Regions from separate parts of the Plantactinospora solaniradicis genome, predicted to be linked through region 1. Evidence: riboswitches for the same ligand, from Rfam matches in the RefSeq annotation. Region 1 holds a riboswitch; each other region holds the start of a gene.

What was found. Region 1 has a riboswitch for cyclic di-AMP ahead of ACFP2T_RS41085 (coiled-coil domain-containing protein). Riboswitches for the same ligand answer to the same signal wherever they lie in the genome.
Region 2: linked by a shared signal. The riboswitch ahead of ACFP2T_RS23890 (C40 family peptidase) and the one ahead of ACFP2T_RS41085 (coiled-coil domain-containing protein) in region 1 are both predicted to bind cyclic di-AMP.
Region 3: linked by a shared signal. The riboswitch ahead of ACFP2T_RS35980 (C39 family peptidase) and the one ahead of ACFP2T_RS41085 (coiled-coil domain-containing protein) in region 1 are both predicted to bind cyclic di-AMP.
Region 4: linked by a shared signal. The riboswitch ahead of ACFP2T_RS20100 (coiled-coil domain-containing protein) and the one ahead of ACFP2T_RS41085 (coiled-coil domain-containing protein) in region 1 are both predicted to bind cyclic di-AMP.

The regions. Positions count from the first base shown of each region.
Region 1 is NZ_JBHSPR010000060.1:320,111-324,115, forward strand. Features, by position in the region: gene ACFP2T_RS41075 (polysaccharide deacetylase family protein) at 1-332, opposite strand, end outside; gene ACFP2T_RS41080 (SDR family oxidoreductase) at 549-1,574, shown strand; cyclic di-AMP (ydaO/yuaA leader) riboswitch at 1,927-2,058, shown strand; gene ACFP2T_RS41085 (coiled-coil domain-containing protein) at 2,062-3,078, shown strand; gene ACFP2T_RS41090 (cation diffusion facilitator family transporter) at 3,246-4,005, shown strand, end outside.
Region 2 is NZ_JBHSPR010000018.1:472,132-476,136, reverse strand. Features, by position in the region: gene ACFP2T_RS23900 (pyridoxamine 5'-phosphate oxidase family protein) at 1-548, opposite strand, end outside; gene dcd (dCTP deaminase) at 647-1,225, shown strand; gene ACFP2T_RS23890 (C40 family peptidase) at 1,372-2,337, opposite strand; cyclic di-AMP (ydaO/yuaA leader) riboswitch at 2,422-2,560, opposite strand; gene ACFP2T_RS23885 (N-acetylmuramoyl-L-alanine amidase) at 2,848-4,005, shown strand, end outside.
Region 3 is NZ_JBHSPR010000046.1:12,185-16,189, reverse strand. Features, by position in the region: gene mdlC (benzoylformate decarboxylase) at 1-907, opposite strand, end outside; cyclic di-AMP (ydaO/yuaA leader) riboswitch at 1,164-1,304, shown strand; gene ACFP2T_RS35980 (C39 family peptidase) at 1,712-2,557, shown strand; gene ACFP2T_RS35975 (GNAT family N-acetyltransferase) at 2,767-3,594, opposite strand; gene ACFP2T_RS35970 (CDP-glycerol glycerophosphotransferase family protein) at 3,608-4,005, opposite strand, start outside.
Region 4 is NZ_JBHSPR010000017.1:87,807-91,811, forward strand. Features, by position in the region: gene ACFP2T_RS20085 (hypothetical protein) at 1-294, shown strand, start outside; gene ACFP2T_RS20090 (hypothetical protein) at 269-694, shown strand; gene ACFP2T_RS20095 (transposase family protein) at 915-1,136, shown strand; cyclic di-AMP (ydaO/yuaA leader) riboswitch at 1,557-1,687, shown strand; gene ACFP2T_RS20100 (coiled-coil domain-containing protein) at 1,691-2,719, shown strand; gene ACFP2T_RS20105 (glycoside hydrolase family 65 protein) at 2,753-4,005, opposite strand, start outside.

The DNA.
Region 1 (4,005 bases):
CCGTGTACCGCCACCTCGTGGCCGGCGGCGGCCAGGTCCAGGCCGAGTTCCGGTGCCCGAGCGAGCATGGAGCCGAGCACGAAGAACGTCGCGCGGGTCCGGTGTGCGGCCAGGGCTTCGACGAAGAGTGGGGTCGAGGTCGGGTCGGGACCGTCGTCGAAGGTCAGCGCGACGTGGCCCGGGGCGCCCCGGCCGCTCAGCCGGGGAAAGAACCGGAGCCGTACGCCGGGCAGCACGGTCAGGGCCGGCACGACCTGGGCGGCCAGCGCGGCACCGACCGTTGTCGCCGGTACCGCGCGTGACCGCACCCGTTCCTCCACCCGCCTCACCATCGCCGGCCGGGTACCCGCGACAGCCGCCTTCACCCTCACCCGGACGGGTGGAGTGGGAGGGTTGGGAGTTCGTTTCCGGATCCGCGCGGCCCGCTCCGGACCGTCCGACGTTTGCCGCGCCGGATTCCGGGTAGCCGGGCGGGCCGGCTCGGGCCCGGAGCCTGCCTGGTGTGCGGGCCGGGGCCGGGTGGCCAGGATGGACAGAGGAGACGACAGATGCGTGCCCGACCTGCGCCAGGGGTGGCGGTGATCACCGGGGCGAGCGCGGGGGTGGGCCGGGCCACGGCACGTCTGCTGGCCCGACGGGGAATGCGACTGGCCCTGCTGGCCCGGGGAGGAATCGGTCTGCGTGCCGCCGCCGAGGACGTGCGAGCCAACGGGGGTGTCGCGCTGCCGATCGAGACCGACGTGGCGGACTATCACCAGGTCGAGGAGGCGGCCGACCGGGTCACGCGCGAACTCGGACCGATCGACCTCTGGGTGAACGACGCTTTCGCGTCGGTGTTCGCGCCGTTTCCGGAGATCGGCCCGGAGGAGTTTCGCCGGGTGACGGAGGTCTGCTATCTCGGTTACGTGTACGGCACCCGGGCCGCGCTTCGTCGGATGGTGCCCCGAGGGTCCGGCACCATCGTGCAGGTGGGATCCGCGCTGGCGTACCGATCGATTCCGCTACAGTCCGCTTATTGTGGCGCGAAACACGCGATCGTCGGCTTCACCGAGTCGCTGCGCTGTGAACTTCTGCACGATCGCAGCCCGGTACGCGTGACCATGGTGCACCTGCCGGCGGTGAACACTCCGCAGTTCGACTGGGTGCTGTCCCGGCTGCGTAACCGGGCCCGGCCGGTGCCGCCGATCTATCAGCCGGAGGTCGCCGCCCGGGCCATCGTGTACGCGGCCGACCGGCCACGGCGCCGGGAGTACTGGGTCGGGGCGTCCACCGTGGGCACCATCCTCGCCAACCGGTGCGTACCCGGTCTGCTCGATCGCTACCTGGCCCGTTCGGGTTACTCGGCTCAGCAGACCGACCAGCCGGCCGATCCGCACCGGCCGAGCAACCTGTGGCACCCGGTCGACGACGGCGGCGGGGCGGACCCGGGAGCACACGGCTCGTTCGACCCACGGTCCCGGGCTCGCAGTCCCCAACTGTGGTTGTCGCAGCACCGGAGTCTGCTCGTCGCCGGGCTGGCCGCCGCCGCGACCGTCGGCGTGGTACTCGGCACCGCCGTCCGCCGCCGACGGTAGTCGACTCCGTCGTCCCGGTCGCCGACCCGCGGCGCCGTATCCGCCCCGACCCGTCCCTCGAAACCACTCTGACCTGCGGGTTTGTCGCAGATGGCCGGCAATCGTCGACCAGTCAAACTGGACATTTCCCAGGTGGGTCGGCGGCACCTCGCCTACGCGCCCGGTAAATAGCCGACAGCATCTTGTTAATGACCCCGACCCAAAGGATGTTCTTCGATGCATCCGACGCGCCGTGATTACTGATAGTCGTTGTCTGGCAACACATTTGCCGACAATCGGGTATTGCCATTCCGGAAGTGAAACCAGGTATGCTGTCTGCCGTTCATAGCCGCCGGACACCACGTGGTGCCGGCGCTGATCGCCGCCTAATCGCCACCCGGCGAACCGGGGACCCATGCACGTGGGGTGAATCCGCGCGAGCGGTAGGGACCACTTCCATCCCGAACCCGTCAGCTAACCCGGTCGGCGGCCGACGGAAGGGATACATGTGAGGGCACCCCTACGCCGATCGCTGGCGACTGCCCTGGCACTGCTCACCGCCGGAGCACTGATCGTGGTTCCGTCGGTGGCGTCGGCGGCACCGGCCGCACCGAAGCCGGCGGGTCCGAAGGAGGACGTCGACTCGCCGATCCTCGGTGACGTACTCGCCACCACCGGTAAGCGGTACGCGGAGGCCAAGGCCGCGGTCAAGAAGTCCAAGCAGCGGCAGGCGGAACTCGCCGAAGACCTCAAGCGGGCAGAGGACAGGTTGGAAGCGCTCGCTCCGGAGGCGAGCAAGATCGCCGCCGAGTCGTACCGCAGCGGCAAGCTCAGTGCCGTGTCGATGCTGCTGAACAGCGCCTCGTCCGACTCGTTCATCGACCGGGCCGCCGCGCTGGACGAGCTGAACCTGTTCAACAACCAGAAGCTCCGGGCCCTGAACCAGGCGCGCGAGCAGGTCAGCCAGACCAAGGCGGCGGTCGACGCCGAGGTTGCCAAGCAGGCCGCGCAGGAACAGATCATCAAGAAGCAGCAGAAGGAGGCGGAGAAGGCGCTCGCGCTGGTCGGCGGCAGGTCGCGCCCCGACCGGGGCCTCGTGGACGCCAAGTCGCCGGTCGCCCGGCCCGGGCCGGGCATGGCGGACGGCTTCCCGGGGGAGGGGTGCACCAGGGACGATCCGACCACCAACGGATGCGTCACGCCCCGGACCCTGCACGCGTACAACGAGGTTCGGCGGGCGGGCTTCAAGAGGTTCGTCGGTTGCCACCGCGACGGTGGTCCGTTCGAGCATCCCAAGGGTCGGGCCTGCGACTGGTCGTTGAAGAGCTCCGGCTTCAGCCGGGCCGCGAACGACGACCAGATGAAGTACGGCAACGACCTCACCGCCTTCCTGGTCCGCAACGCCGATCGACTGGGGATCCTGTACGTGATCTGGTACAGGGAGATCTGGTTCCCGGCCACTGGCTGGAAGTCCTACAGCGGTCCGAGTGACCACACCGACCACGTGCACATGTCGATGCTGTAAGGGAATCGCGCGCGACACCCCGTACGAACGGAACCGCCCCGCCACCCACTCCGGGTGACGGGGCGGTTCCGTTGTGACATCCACTTTCAACTTGCATACATAGCGATGTCCGCATACGTTGTCTCCGGGACGGCGGGGGCCGGCCCCGGGGAACGGGGGATCAGGGGATGGGTGCCGGACACGCGCACGCAGGTCCGCAGACGTGGGCGGGGGAGCGGCACCGTCGACCGCTCTGGCTGGCCTTCGGAGTGCTGGCCCTCTACATGGTGGTGCAGGCCGTCGCCGCCTGGCTGACCGGCTCGCTCGCACTGCTCTCGGACGCCGGACACATGTTCACCGACGTCCTCGGCATCGGCATGGCGCTGGCGGCGATCACCGCCGCCGGCCGGGCGTCGGACGATCCGCAGCGCACCTTCGGGCTGTACCGCCTGGAGGTGCTCGCCGCGCTGGCGAACGCGGTGCTGCTCTCCGGGATGGCGATTTTCGTACTGGTGGAGTCCGTCCGCCGGTTGGACGACCCGCCCGAGGTGGCGGCCGGGCCGATGCTGGTCGTCGCCGTCGGCGGCCTGGCCGTGAACGTGGTGGCCTTCCTGCTGTTGCGCGGCGGGGCCAAGGAGAGCCTCAACCTGCGCGGTGCCTACCTGGAGGTGCTGGGTGACCTCCTCGGTTCGGTCGGCGTCATCATCGCCGCATCGGTCATCGCGACGACCGGATGGCGGTACGCGGACCCGATCGTCGCCGTCGTGGTCGGCCTGCTCATCCTGCCCCGGACCTGGAAGCTGGCGCTGGCCGCCGGCCGGGTGCTGGTGCAGGCCGCGCCGCCGCACGTCGAGGTCGCCCTGGTCCGGGAGCGGCTGGCCGGCCTCGACGGGGTGACCGAGGTGCACGACCTGCACGTCTGGACGCTCACGTCCGGGATGGACGTGG
Region 2 (4,005 bases), on a different contig from region 1:
TCCTCGACGACGGCCCGGCGTCGATGGGCCCTCCGCTTCGGGCCGATGCCGGCCCTGGGGCCGGTCGTGGCGCCGGCCGGGTCCAGCCAGACCTGCACCGCCGGGCGTTCGGACCGGTCCCCGGCCAGCGGGGTGGCTCCGTTGCTGCCGTGCCGGGACAGCATCGCCACGTCGACCGTGAACTCGAACAGCCGCCAGTCGACCTGGGGCGCGGCCCTCAGGTTGCCGGCGAGTTGGTCCACCCGGGCCTGATCGGTCACCGGCCGGGCGCGACCGGCCACGTACGCCTCGTCGTCACTGTCCTCCGGCGGAAACGAGTGCAGCGCGTAGCGACCGTCCCGTTCGAGATCGCGACGCTTGGGCGAGTCGACCACGAAGCAGAACATCCCCTCGTCGGTGATGACCGGGGAGACCGGATGCACGCGCGGCCCACCGTCGGCACGCACCGTTGCCAGGTAGCCGAGACCCGGCCCGTACTGCTGGATGAGGACACGGATCGCGTCGGCGAGACCGGGCTCGTCGGAGGCGAATTCGGACCAGGATGCCATGAGGACATTCTATCGAACATATGTTCGATCACCTACCCCGGCCCACTCCTCGGCAGGTCGCGGCCGAGCCCGATCGGGGAAGTCGCTAAGGTGGCACGGTGCTGCTCTCCGACCACGACCTAGTGATCGAGATCAAGGCGGGCACCCTGGCGCTGGAGCCCTTCGAGCCCGCGTTGGTGCAACCGTCGAGCATCGACGTACGCCTGGATCGCCTGTTCCGAGTCTTCAACAACCATCTCTACACCCACATCGACCCGGCGATCCAGCAGGACGAACTGACCTCGCTGGTCGACGTGCCGGACGGCGAGCCCTTCGTGCTGCACCCCGGCGAGTTCGTGCTCGCGTCGACACTCGAGGTGATCTCGCTCGGCGACCAGCTCGCCGGCCGGCTGGAAGGCAAATCCAGTCTGGGGCGGCTCGGCCTGCTCACCCACTCGACCGCGGGCTTCATCGACCCCGGGTTCTCCGGCCACGTCACCCTGGAGCTGTCCAACGTCGCCAACCTGCCGATCAGGTTGTGGCCCGGGATGAAGATCGGCCAGCTCTGCATCTTCCGGCTCTCGTCGCCGTCCGCGCACCCGTACGGCTCGGCCGTCTACGGCTCGCGCTACCAGGGGCAGCGCGGGCCGACCCCGAGCCGCTCGTGGCAGAACTGGCACACCTGGCCCACCCGCTGAGCTGACCCGAACCGCCGCGCTGCGCACCGCCCGCGGTACTACCGGGTACTACCGATACGAGAGGCCCCCGCCGCGACTGCGACGGGGGCCTCTCGACGTGCTGTGCGGTCTTCCGGGTTCGGCTTCCGGTCGACCGACGGACTGGATCAGCCGGGTCTGCCGAAGCTGTGGATTTCGCCGTCGTCCATCCGCTTCATCTTGACCGGCTCGCCGGCCCGGGAAGCGTGCACGATCCAACCACCTCCGACGTACATCCCGACGTGGCTGAGGTCGGCGTAGTAGAAGACCAGGTCACCGGGTCGGAGCTCGGAGCGGCTGACCGACTTGACCTTCCCACGCTGCGCGCGGGCGTTGTGCGGCAACGACACGCCGCCCTTGGCCCAGGCGGCCAGGGTCAGGCCGGAGCAGTCGTACGAGTTGGGGCCTTCGGCACCCCACACGTACGGCTTGCCGATCTGCTGGCAGGCGAACTTGACCGCCTTGCCGGCGTTGCCACCGGGGTAGGTGGCCGGGCAGGGTGCCGGGGCGAGCGGACCGGCGGAACCGTTGCCGTACGCCTGGATCCGCAGCTTCTGTAGCCGGTCGACCTCGGCGTCGATTTCCTTCTTCTTCTTGGCCAGTTCGGCCTCGGTCTTGGTGAGCTGGCTGACCAGGGTGTCGAGCGGGCGCTTCTGGGCGTCGTACTTGTCCCTGAGGTCGATCACCGCCTGCACGTCGCGCTGCTGCTGGCGGGCGAACTGGTCGAGTACCGAGAGCTGGCCGACGAGTGCGGCCGGCGACTTGTTGGTCAGTAGGGCGTTGATCGACGAGGCCTTGTCGCCCTTGTACGCCTCCACGGCGAACTCGCTCACCCGGTCCATCGCGGCGTCGATCTGCGTCTGGAGTGGGGCGATCTTGTTCCGGAGCGTCTTGGCCTGGGCCTTCTTCGCGGTCAGGTCCTGCCGGGTGGCGTTGTGCTTCTCGACGATCGGTTCGAGCTTGCGCCAGGCCGTGTCGATCTGCTTCTCGATCTCGGCCACCGAGGGTTCGGCGAGGGCCGGCGTGGTGCCCACGAACAGCACGGCGACGCTGGCCAGCACGGCGAATGCGGCGACGAGAATGGACCTTCGCAAAGGCGGTGTCGCCGTCCCGGCACCGGTCGTTACCGACCGGAGGGACTGCGACCGCGGGGCAAGGGGAGCCACCGGGGTCCGTACTCCTTCTTCCGTAGCCCGCCTACCGGGTTAGCTGACGGGTTCGGGCGGGAAGAGATTCGCCCTACCGCTGACGCGGATTCACCCCATGGTGCCCGGGTCCCCGGTTCGCTGATATTCGACGATTCGGCGGTGTAGAGACGTCGCCGCCCGGTTGGGCGGCCTGCCGTCGTCTCCGACGGTCCCCAACATTAGAGAAGCCTGTTATTCAAACGCAACCCGTGATCCGAGTCGATTCGTTACGTATCGGGATGCTCGCTGAGGGTGCGAGCGAACAAGCGTCCGAAACTGAGCGAACAAGCGTCCGAACGCCCTCTGAAATAGGTGAAGATTTCCTACATCGTGATGAGTGAGGCCGGCAGCTATTGACGGACGCCGGTCCCGGGTGGAGGGTGATCATCAAGCCCACCCCCGGCGAATGGAGGTTCGATGCCTCGGACGACAATGCCGTTGAGCAGGAGAATCGCGCTCGGTACCGCCGTGGTCGGCGCCGTCGCGCTGGTGCCGTCCGGCCCCGCGCCGGCGGCGGCTCCGGCGACCGACGGCCGGCAACAGGAGTACGCGGCCGCGGCGAGCGAATTCGGCGTACCGGAAAGCGTTCTGCTCGGCGTCTCCTATCTGGAATCTCGTTGGGACACCAACGCCGGCACGCCGAGCACCAGCGGCGGGTACGGCCCGATGCACCTCACCGACTTCGCCTATCTCGACGGGCTGGCCGGACCGCCCCACGAACACGGCGAGGACCGGCGTGGCGACAGCGCCCGGCCCGCCGCACCGTTGCACCCGAGCGTCACGGACGAGGGAACCACCACCGGAGGGGACAGCGCGGCACCGGCACCGGGTGCGCAGACCCTCGACGCCGCCGCCGCGCTGACCGGGGTCGACGAGCGGGCACTGCGGACCGAACCGGCGGTGAACATTCGGGGCGGGGCGGCGCTGCTCGCGTCGTACCAGAAGGCGCTGGCCGGACCGACCGGCCGGACCAGCGACCCCGCGGCCTGGTACGGCGCGGTGGCCCGGTACGCCGGCAGCGACAGTGCGGACGCCGCGCGGACCTTCGCCGACGAGGTCTTCCGGACCATCACCGAGGGTGCGGCCCGGACCACCGACGACGGCCATCGGATCATCCTGGCCGCGCACCCCGGACTCGTACCGGCCCGAGCCTGGCTGGACCGGCTCGGCCTGCGCAAACCCGCCCGGCCGGACGGGTTGGAGTGCCCGCGCGACATCTCCTGCGAATGGATCCCCGCGCCGTACCAGGCGTTCGGTGCCGGTGACTACGGCAACCACGACCTGTCCGACCGGCCGGGACGGCAGAAGATCGAGTACATCGTCATCCACGACACCGAGGGGAGCTACGACACCACGCTGCGCCTGGTGCAGGATCCCACCTACGTGAGCTGGCAGTACACGTTGCGCTCGGCGGACGGGCACATCGCGCAGCACGTGAAGGCCAAGGACGTCGCCTGGCACGCCGGCAACTGGTACGTCAACGCCAAGGCGATCGGGCTCGAGCACGAGGGCTACGCCGCGCAGGGCACCTGGTACACCGAGGCGATGTACCGCACCTCGGCCAAGCTGGTGCGC
Region 3 (4,005 bases), on a different contig from region 1:
CGGACGGATCGTCGGTGACGTGCAGCAGCCGGGTACCCCCGGGGAGGTATCCGTGCGGACCGGGGATGTACGGGTAGTAGCGGAACACCGGTGCCCCGATCACCAGAACCGTGTCGTAGCCGGCCAGTTTCTCGGCGAGCGGGCCGATGGCCGGCGGCAGCAGCCCCTGGAACTGCGGGTGGTCCTGCGGAAAGCCGATGCGGTCCGCGAACGGCGGCTGCCAGACCGGTGCCCCCAGCCGTTCGGCCAGGGCGACGGCCTCGGCCCAGCCGCCGCTGCGGTCGATGCCGGCGCCGATCACCAGCATCGGGTTCCGGCTCCGCGCCAGGATCTCGACGAACTTGGCCAGTACCTCCGGATCGGGCGCGACCCGGGTGCTCACCCGGCGTACCACCGGAGGGCCGGAGGCCGGCTCGTCCCAGTCGTCGAGCGGCAGCGACAGGTAGACCGGGCCGGCCGGTGCCTGCACGGCGGTGGCGTACGCCCGCATGAACGCCTCCGGGATGTCCTGGGCACGCAGTGGTTCATGGCTCCATTTGACGTACGGCTCGGGTAACTGGGTCGGGCGCACATTCGTCAGCATCGGTTCGAACAAATTCATCGTCCGGGTCTGTTGGCCAGCGCTGACGATCATCGGTGTCTTGTTGTGCCAGGCGGTGACGAGGCTGCCCATTCCGTTTCCGGTGCCGGGTGCGGTGTGCAGGTTGACGTGTACGGGTCTTCCGCTCGCCTGGGCGTAGCCGTCCGCCATCGCGACCGCGGAGGCCTCCTGGAGGGCCAGTACGTAGGTGAAGTCGGCCGGAAAGTTCTTCAGGAATGGCTCCTCGGTCGACCCCGGGTTACCGAACACGGTGGTCAGGCCGAGGGAACGGAGCAGGTCGTAGGTCGCTTCGTGCACCGTTGTCATCGGATGGAGCCTCCTGGAGTCCTCGTCCCACGGGCGGACCACCGGGCTAACCCGCTCATTTCCGTCATACCGTACGCGTACATGATCATGCCGCTTTATCCGTACGGCCCGTCGGCGGCCCGAAGCGGGGGACGATCGGGCGAAATCGCGGCGTCGGTCACTGTTTCCGCTGCTGAGAGGGGTTGGCATGGACGGAACCGGGCCAGTAATGTCGGCGGGTCTGGTCCGGCCCATTGGTTGCCATGCGGGTGACACCGGAGCAGACCCGTCGAGTCGTTAAGTAACGAACCGGGGACCCACAGTTATCTGGGGTGAATCCGCGAGCCACGGCCCGCGGTAGGGCGGCCTTCCCGCCCGAATCCGTCAGCTAACCCGGTAGGCGGAGTCGGAAGGAGAACCTGTACGTGCCGTACCCCCCGGGCTCCGGCCCATCCCCCCAGCTCAATCGCTTCACCGCGCGCCGACTACCGGTTGCCGTGCCCCTGCCCCCGGCCCCCCGGCCCGAAGCGGGTCGCTGACCCCGGCCAGATAGCGGTTTGTGACGCGAGGACGGCTCGGGGCCGCTGGCCCCGGTGAGCTTCTCGGCCCCCGGTGAGGCCCGGCCCCGGTGCGCAATGCGCCGGCCGGCCCGCAGCGGCTCGGAGATGGTGCCGAACCACGGTGTGCCTTGGACGGCCAGGCCGGAAGAACTGTTTCCGCGCTGATAAGCGTGGCATCGCGTCGCATTCTCGACAGCGGATAGAAACGACGCGTGACCGGTCGAATTCAAACGACTGGTAACGCGTATTTCCCTGGAGGATCACGTTGAACCATCCCGTTTACCAGCGGCTCAGAAATGCCACGTCCGGAGGCCGTACCCGGCTCGCGCTCGCCGCGGCCGTGGTCGCGGCGGCGGCGTCCACCACCGGCGTCGCGCTGGCCTCGACCGGGCAGTCCGCGACGCCCACCGACACCTCGACCGTGGCCGTCGCGGAACTGGGCCGGTCCGCCGCCCAGGCCGAGGCGGCGGAGACGACCGCACCGGGAACGGCCGCGCCGGCCAGCCCGTCGGACCCGGCGACCGCCGAGCCGACCCGTGCGGCGTCGAGCGCGGCGAAGGCGGCCCCGACCAGCACCCCGAGCAAGCGGCCGGCGCCGCCGGCCAGCAAGGTGCTCGACTACCAGTTCCAGGCCCAGATCAACGGCTGGTACTGCGGCCCGGCGGCCACCCGGATCGCCCTGACCGTCCGCGGCGAGCGGCCGAGCCAGGACGAGGTGGCCGGTGACCTCGGCACCACCATGAACGGAACGAACTCCGCCCAGGACACCACCCGGGTGCTCAACAAGGTCATCGGCACCGACTTCTACCGGAGCACCATGCTCTCCGGTGGGGCGGCGAGCCCGGCCCAGATGGACCAGCTCCAGGCCGACGTCGTACACGCGGTCACCAACGGGTACGCCGTGGTGGCCAACATCGCGGGCTCGGCCACGGATGTCGACGGTGGCTGGCACGGCTACCCCGGCGGCCACTACCTGACCGTGGTCGGCTACCGCGACGACGGACGTACGGTGAAGATCGCCGACCCGGCCATCCCGGGCGACGACAGCACCTACTGGATGACCACCATCGACCTGGCAAACTGGGCAGCCACCCGGGGCTACTCGTCCTGACCCGGTAGCGCCGGTTCGGTTCCGTCCGCCGGCCCACCTCATCCGTCCGTGCGTCCCGTGCCGACGCGGGCGGATGAGTGGGCCGGCGGACGTCGTCCGGCACCCATTCGACACTGTTTCCGACTTCCTGCCCGGATCCGGGCGGCGCCGGCCGAGCCGGACGCGAGACGGCCTCGCGGCGCGGACCCGTGCCGGAACCCGGGCCGCCGTCAGGCCGCTGGCGCCGGGGGCAGGGTCGTCGGCGCCGGCGCCGGCGCCGCGGGCGGGGTCGTCGGCGTCTGGCGCCCGACGACGAACTCCCCGTACTCGGCGACCGGGGTGAAGCCGAGCCGTCGGTACAGCGCGATCGCGGCGACGTTGTCCGCCTTGACGTTCAGGGTCACCTGGTCGACGGTGTCCAGCAGCCGCCGGCAGAGCGCCGCCACCGCCGCCGTGGCCAGTCCCTGCCCCCGGACGCGGGGGTGGGTGGTGACGTTGCCCAGGGCGCTCACCCGGTACTTGGGGGACCAGACGTGCACCCCGGCCACCGCGAGCAGTTCGCCGTCGCGACGCACCCCGACGTACTGGCCGGTCTCGATCATCCGCTGGTCGAACCAGTTCTCCGGGTAGGCCGCCGCGTAGAGCACGGCCAACTCGGGTACGTCGGCCGGTCCGAGCAGCTCGCCGGCCGGCGCCACCCGGTCCAGCCTGCCGGCGTCGGTGAGGGCCATCTTCAGGTGCGTGCCGCGCGGCTCGACCCCGAAGTGTCGGGCCAGCACCGCCTCCCCGCCCGGCGACAGATGGGCGTCGAAGCGCCGCGGGAGCAGCGGGACGAGCGCGGTCAGCAGCTCGGTCAGCGCCCCCGGGGAGTGGTCGAGTGCCAGCAGGACCGGGGTGCCGCCGCCGTGGTAGACCAGCGCCACCGCGTCGCCCAGGCGGTACCAACTGGTGTACGGCCAGTAGAAGTCGTCGAGGTCGCCGAGTTCGTACGCGTGCAAGTGCGGGTCGCGGCGCAGCAGGCCGGCGAGTTCGTCCCGGTCGTGACTGGCCCTGATCATCCTCACGTGTGGATCATGACACGGGCGCGGGCCGGGGAGCGGGCACCGTCGGCGCCCCCGTTCCGGCGTCGAGGTGCCGGCGGGCCTCGTCGAGGAACCCGTCGGCGTACGTCTGCGCCGGGAAGTCGCCCAGGTACCGGGTCCGGGTCTGCCAGCGGTTCTCCTCCAGCGGATCGGTGTCGAGCAACTGGTCCAGCACGTCGTCCATATTGGACATGTCGGACCGAAGCACGTAGCCCGAGCCGGCCAGCGGGAAGCTCTGCACGAACCGCTCGCCCTCGCCGACCCGGTCGGTGACCGCGTACGGCTTCCCGGAGTAGAGGTAGTCGGAGATCACCGCGGAGACGTCCGACACCAGCGCGTGCGACCGGTTGACGCACTCGACCAGCGTCATCTTCCGGGCCGCGTCGG
Region 4 (4,005 bases), on a different contig from region 1:
GCTACGCAGGCGGCCGCAAATCACGAGGAAGGCGCGAAAAAGATCGAGGCGACCGCGAGAGAAGCGATCTCGATTGTCAAGGACCGAATTCGTCCGGGAGACGCGCAGGCCAGCACGGGAACGCCAAGCCATCCGCCGCCGTCGCCTCCACAGACAGCTAAGTCCGGCCACCCGATTGCGGATGCCGTATTGGCAGTTGCAGGTATCGCCTTAGCGGCCAGAGTGGCTGTTCAAAGCGCAAGAAAGCGTCGCGAGAGGAAACGATCAAATGAAGATCAGGCCACAGATAGTTGATTACATCCGCACATTCGTGCGGGATGACTACACGGCAAATGATCGAATCGAAGCTCAACTCAACGAAGACGGCTGGGACGGATTTGCTGCTTTCCTAAGCGCCGCCTTCTTCTACGCAATCGATCTACATTTCGACGGGAGGCGTGACGACCGTGCGATCAGGCAGTTCGTAGCCGAACTGCGATCCGATAACGCAGATGTAGCCGATCAAATCGATGCCGGGCAGGCCGAGAACGCCATCTTCGCAGTCTTGGACTCTTCGGTGGATCTTGAGGCTCCGCCGGAGATGCTTGGCAGAGTGCAAACCTTCGCCGTACATAAGGTCCTAGTCGAGGCAAACCTCTCCGACGCCGAACTGGATTCACTGCTCAGCCGAGCCAAGCAGCTCGCCGAAAGCTAAGGAATTCCGCCAGTCCTTCCTCACGTCCAAGAAGAGTACCTGGCAATTTTCCTTTCTACGGAAGCGAGGAGAACAGGCCTGGCGCGTCAGGGTCACTACCAGTCTCCAGCTCGAACGATTCTCTGTGCGGCCTACGAGCCGGCACTGGGAACACAGCCGCAGCCGTGAGGTCCGCGACGGCGATCTGCAGACCGGCAACGATCCTGTCCAGCAAGTCCGCCTGCTGCGGCTCAAGCTCCACCAGCCGGCGAAGCGCAGGGAGCTACCCGACTGGAAGGCCAACCTGAACAAGCAGCACCGGACCGTCCGAGCGCAGGTCGAGCACGCCCTGACCAGGATGAAGTGCTTCAAGATCCTTCGCGACTACCGCCGCGCCGCCCGCACATTGGCCGACACCGCTTCCGGTATCGCCCACCTCCACAACATCATCCTCGCGGGGTGACGGCAGCACCGTTGCCAGGCAACGCTTTCACCGAGTTGCGAGACATCCTTTAGCGCGGGGAGCTGACAATTCCCATCCTCCTGTCATCGAGAGATAACGGTACGTACGCCCCTTTGACCCTCCATGGACGACCGGCTGTCAGGTCGCGTGGTCCGTGATCTGGTTGAGGGTTTGATGCCGCGCCGGTCAACTTCGGTCCTTCAGCCGCCACGAAAGCCACCCCCCGGGTGCCACGTCGACGCACAAGCCCCACAACGTTCGCCTGACCCACACCGCAGCGAAAGTTGATCGGACGGCGGGGTTGTAGGGGCACCCGAACCAGGCGCATTTTCCACGCCCGGCCGCTCACTTCCACCACATTGACCCGGTTGGTCCGGTAAGCTGACCCCGGTTTCGCCCGGTGGCGTCCCCTCCGTGCCGGCGCGACCGCCGCCGAATCACCTTCGGGTGAGCCGGGGACCCAGGTAGGTGGGGTGAGTCCGCGACCGCGGTAGGGACTTGTTCCGTCCCGAACCCGTCAGCTAACCCGGTAGGCGGCCGACGGAGGGACATGCATGACGGGATCCAGACGTCGGCGGTTACCGCTGGTCCTGGCACTGCTCGCCACGGTCGGCGCGCTCGCCGGAGCGGCGGCCCGACCCGGCGCGGCGGCGGCACACAACCCCGCCACCCTCGGCGACGAGGGCGACACGCCACTGCTCCGCGACGTGCTCGAATCCACCGGACGAGGCTATCTACAGGCCAGGAACGCGCTGGCGAACGCCAAGGCCCGGCAGGCGAAGCTGGCCGCCGAACTCGTCCGCGTCGAGCGCCGGATAGCCGAACTGAGGCCGCAGATCGAACTGGTCGCCCGCAACGCGTACCAGACCGGCCGGATCGGCCCGGTGCTGGCGCTGCTGCACGCCGGCTCGGCCGACGAGTTCCTGGAGCGCGCCCGGGGGCTGGAGGTCGTGGCCATGCGGGACAACGACACGCTGCGTCGACTGGGGCAGGCCCGGGACCGGGCCGCCCGGGCGAAGCTGGCACTCGACGCCGAGGTCGTCGAGGAACGCAGGCAGCTCTCCATCATGCTGCGGCAGAGGCAGGCGGCCGAACGCGCGCTGGCGCTGGTCGGCGGCGCCTCGACCGGCGGCTTCGTGGTGGCCAACTCACCGGTCGCCCGGTCGGCGCCACGCAACAGCGACGGCTCCTGGCCGCCGCAGTCGTGCAACCAGCCCGATCCGACCACCCCGGGCTGCGTCAGCCCACGCACGCTGCACGCGTTCACCGAGGCCCGCCGGGCCGGCTTCACCCGGTTCACCTCGTGCTACCGCTCCGGCGGGCCGTACGAGCACCCCAAGGGCCGGGCCTGCGACTTCTCCGCCCTGCCGGGTGGGTTCGGCGGGGACGCCAAGGGACCCGACCGGACCTACGGCAACAACCTCGCCGCCTTCTTCGTCCGCAACGCCGACCTGCTGGGCGTGCTCTACGTCATCTGGTACCGGCAGATCTGGCTGCCGACGACCGGCTGGAAGTCGTACGGCGGTGCGCACGGGGACCCGTCCAGCGACCACACGAACCACGTACACCTGTCGCTGCTCTAGGCGGAGGCGGAGGCGGACGGCGCCCGGGTCGGCCTACGGCTCGTGCTCCGGGGTCCGTCGCACCGGTGCCCGACCGGCCGGCTGCGCCGGTTGTGGTCCGGACGGTTCGATCGGCGGCACCGGCCGGGTCACCGGGTTGTTGCAGGTGACCCGGAGCAGCTCACCGTGGTGCAGCAACTCCATGACGTCGTCGGGATCACCGTCCCGCAGCACGTACGTCGCCTCGTGCGACCGCACGTCCACCCGCAGGTGCACCCCGCGCCAGCGGAGCGAGAACTCCAACCGGTCGATCCGGCTCGGCAGTCGAGGGGTGAAGGCCAGCGTCTCGAAGTGGTCCCGCAGCCCGCCGAACCCGGCCACCAGGGCGATCCAGGCGCCGGCCAGCGAGGCGACGTGTACGCCGTCCCGGGTGTTCTGGTTGAGGTCGTGCAGATCCATCAGGGCGGCCTCGCCCAGATAGTCGTGCGCCAACTCCAGGTGCCCGACCTCGGCCGCCAGCACCGCCTGGGTGCACGCCGACAGCGACGAGTCGCGGACCGTGCGCCGCTCGTAGTAGGCGAAGTTCGCCGCCTTCTCCTCGTCGGTGAACGCGTCCCCCCGCCAGTGCATCGCCAACACCAGATCGGCCTGCTTGATCACCTGTTTCCGGTACAGGTCGAAGTACGGATAGTTGAGCAGCAGCGGGTACTGCTCCGGGGGCGTACCGGCGAAGTCCCACTCCTGGAACCGGGTGAAGCCCTCCACCTGCGGATGCACCCCGAGTTCCGGGTCGTACGGGATGTGCATGTCGTTCGCGGCGTCCCGCCAGGCGGCGGTCTCCTCGTCGTCGACGCCCAACCGGTACGCCTGCTCGCCGTGCCGGGCGGCGGCGTCGGCGGCGGCCAGCAGGTTCCGCTGGGCCATCAGGTTGGTGTAGACGTTGTCGTTCTTCACCGCCGTGTACTCGTCCGGGCCGGTCACCCCGTCCAGGTGGAACTTGCCGTGCCGGTCGTGGTGGCCGAGCGAGCGCCACAGTCGGGCGGTTTCCACCAGCAGTTCGAGCCCTGCCTCGCGCTCGAACTGCTCGTCCCCGGTGGCCTGCACGTACCGGCGGACCGCGTCGGCGATGTCGGCCGCGATGTGGAAGCCCGCCGTGCCGGCCGGCCAGTACGCGGAGGTCTCCTGACCCCGGATCGTCCGCCAGGGAAAGGCGGCGCCCTGTAGCCCGAGCGTCCTGGCCCGCTCCTGGGCCAGGTGCAGCGTGGAGTGCCGCCAGCGCAGCGCCGAGGCGACCGCCGACGGCAGGG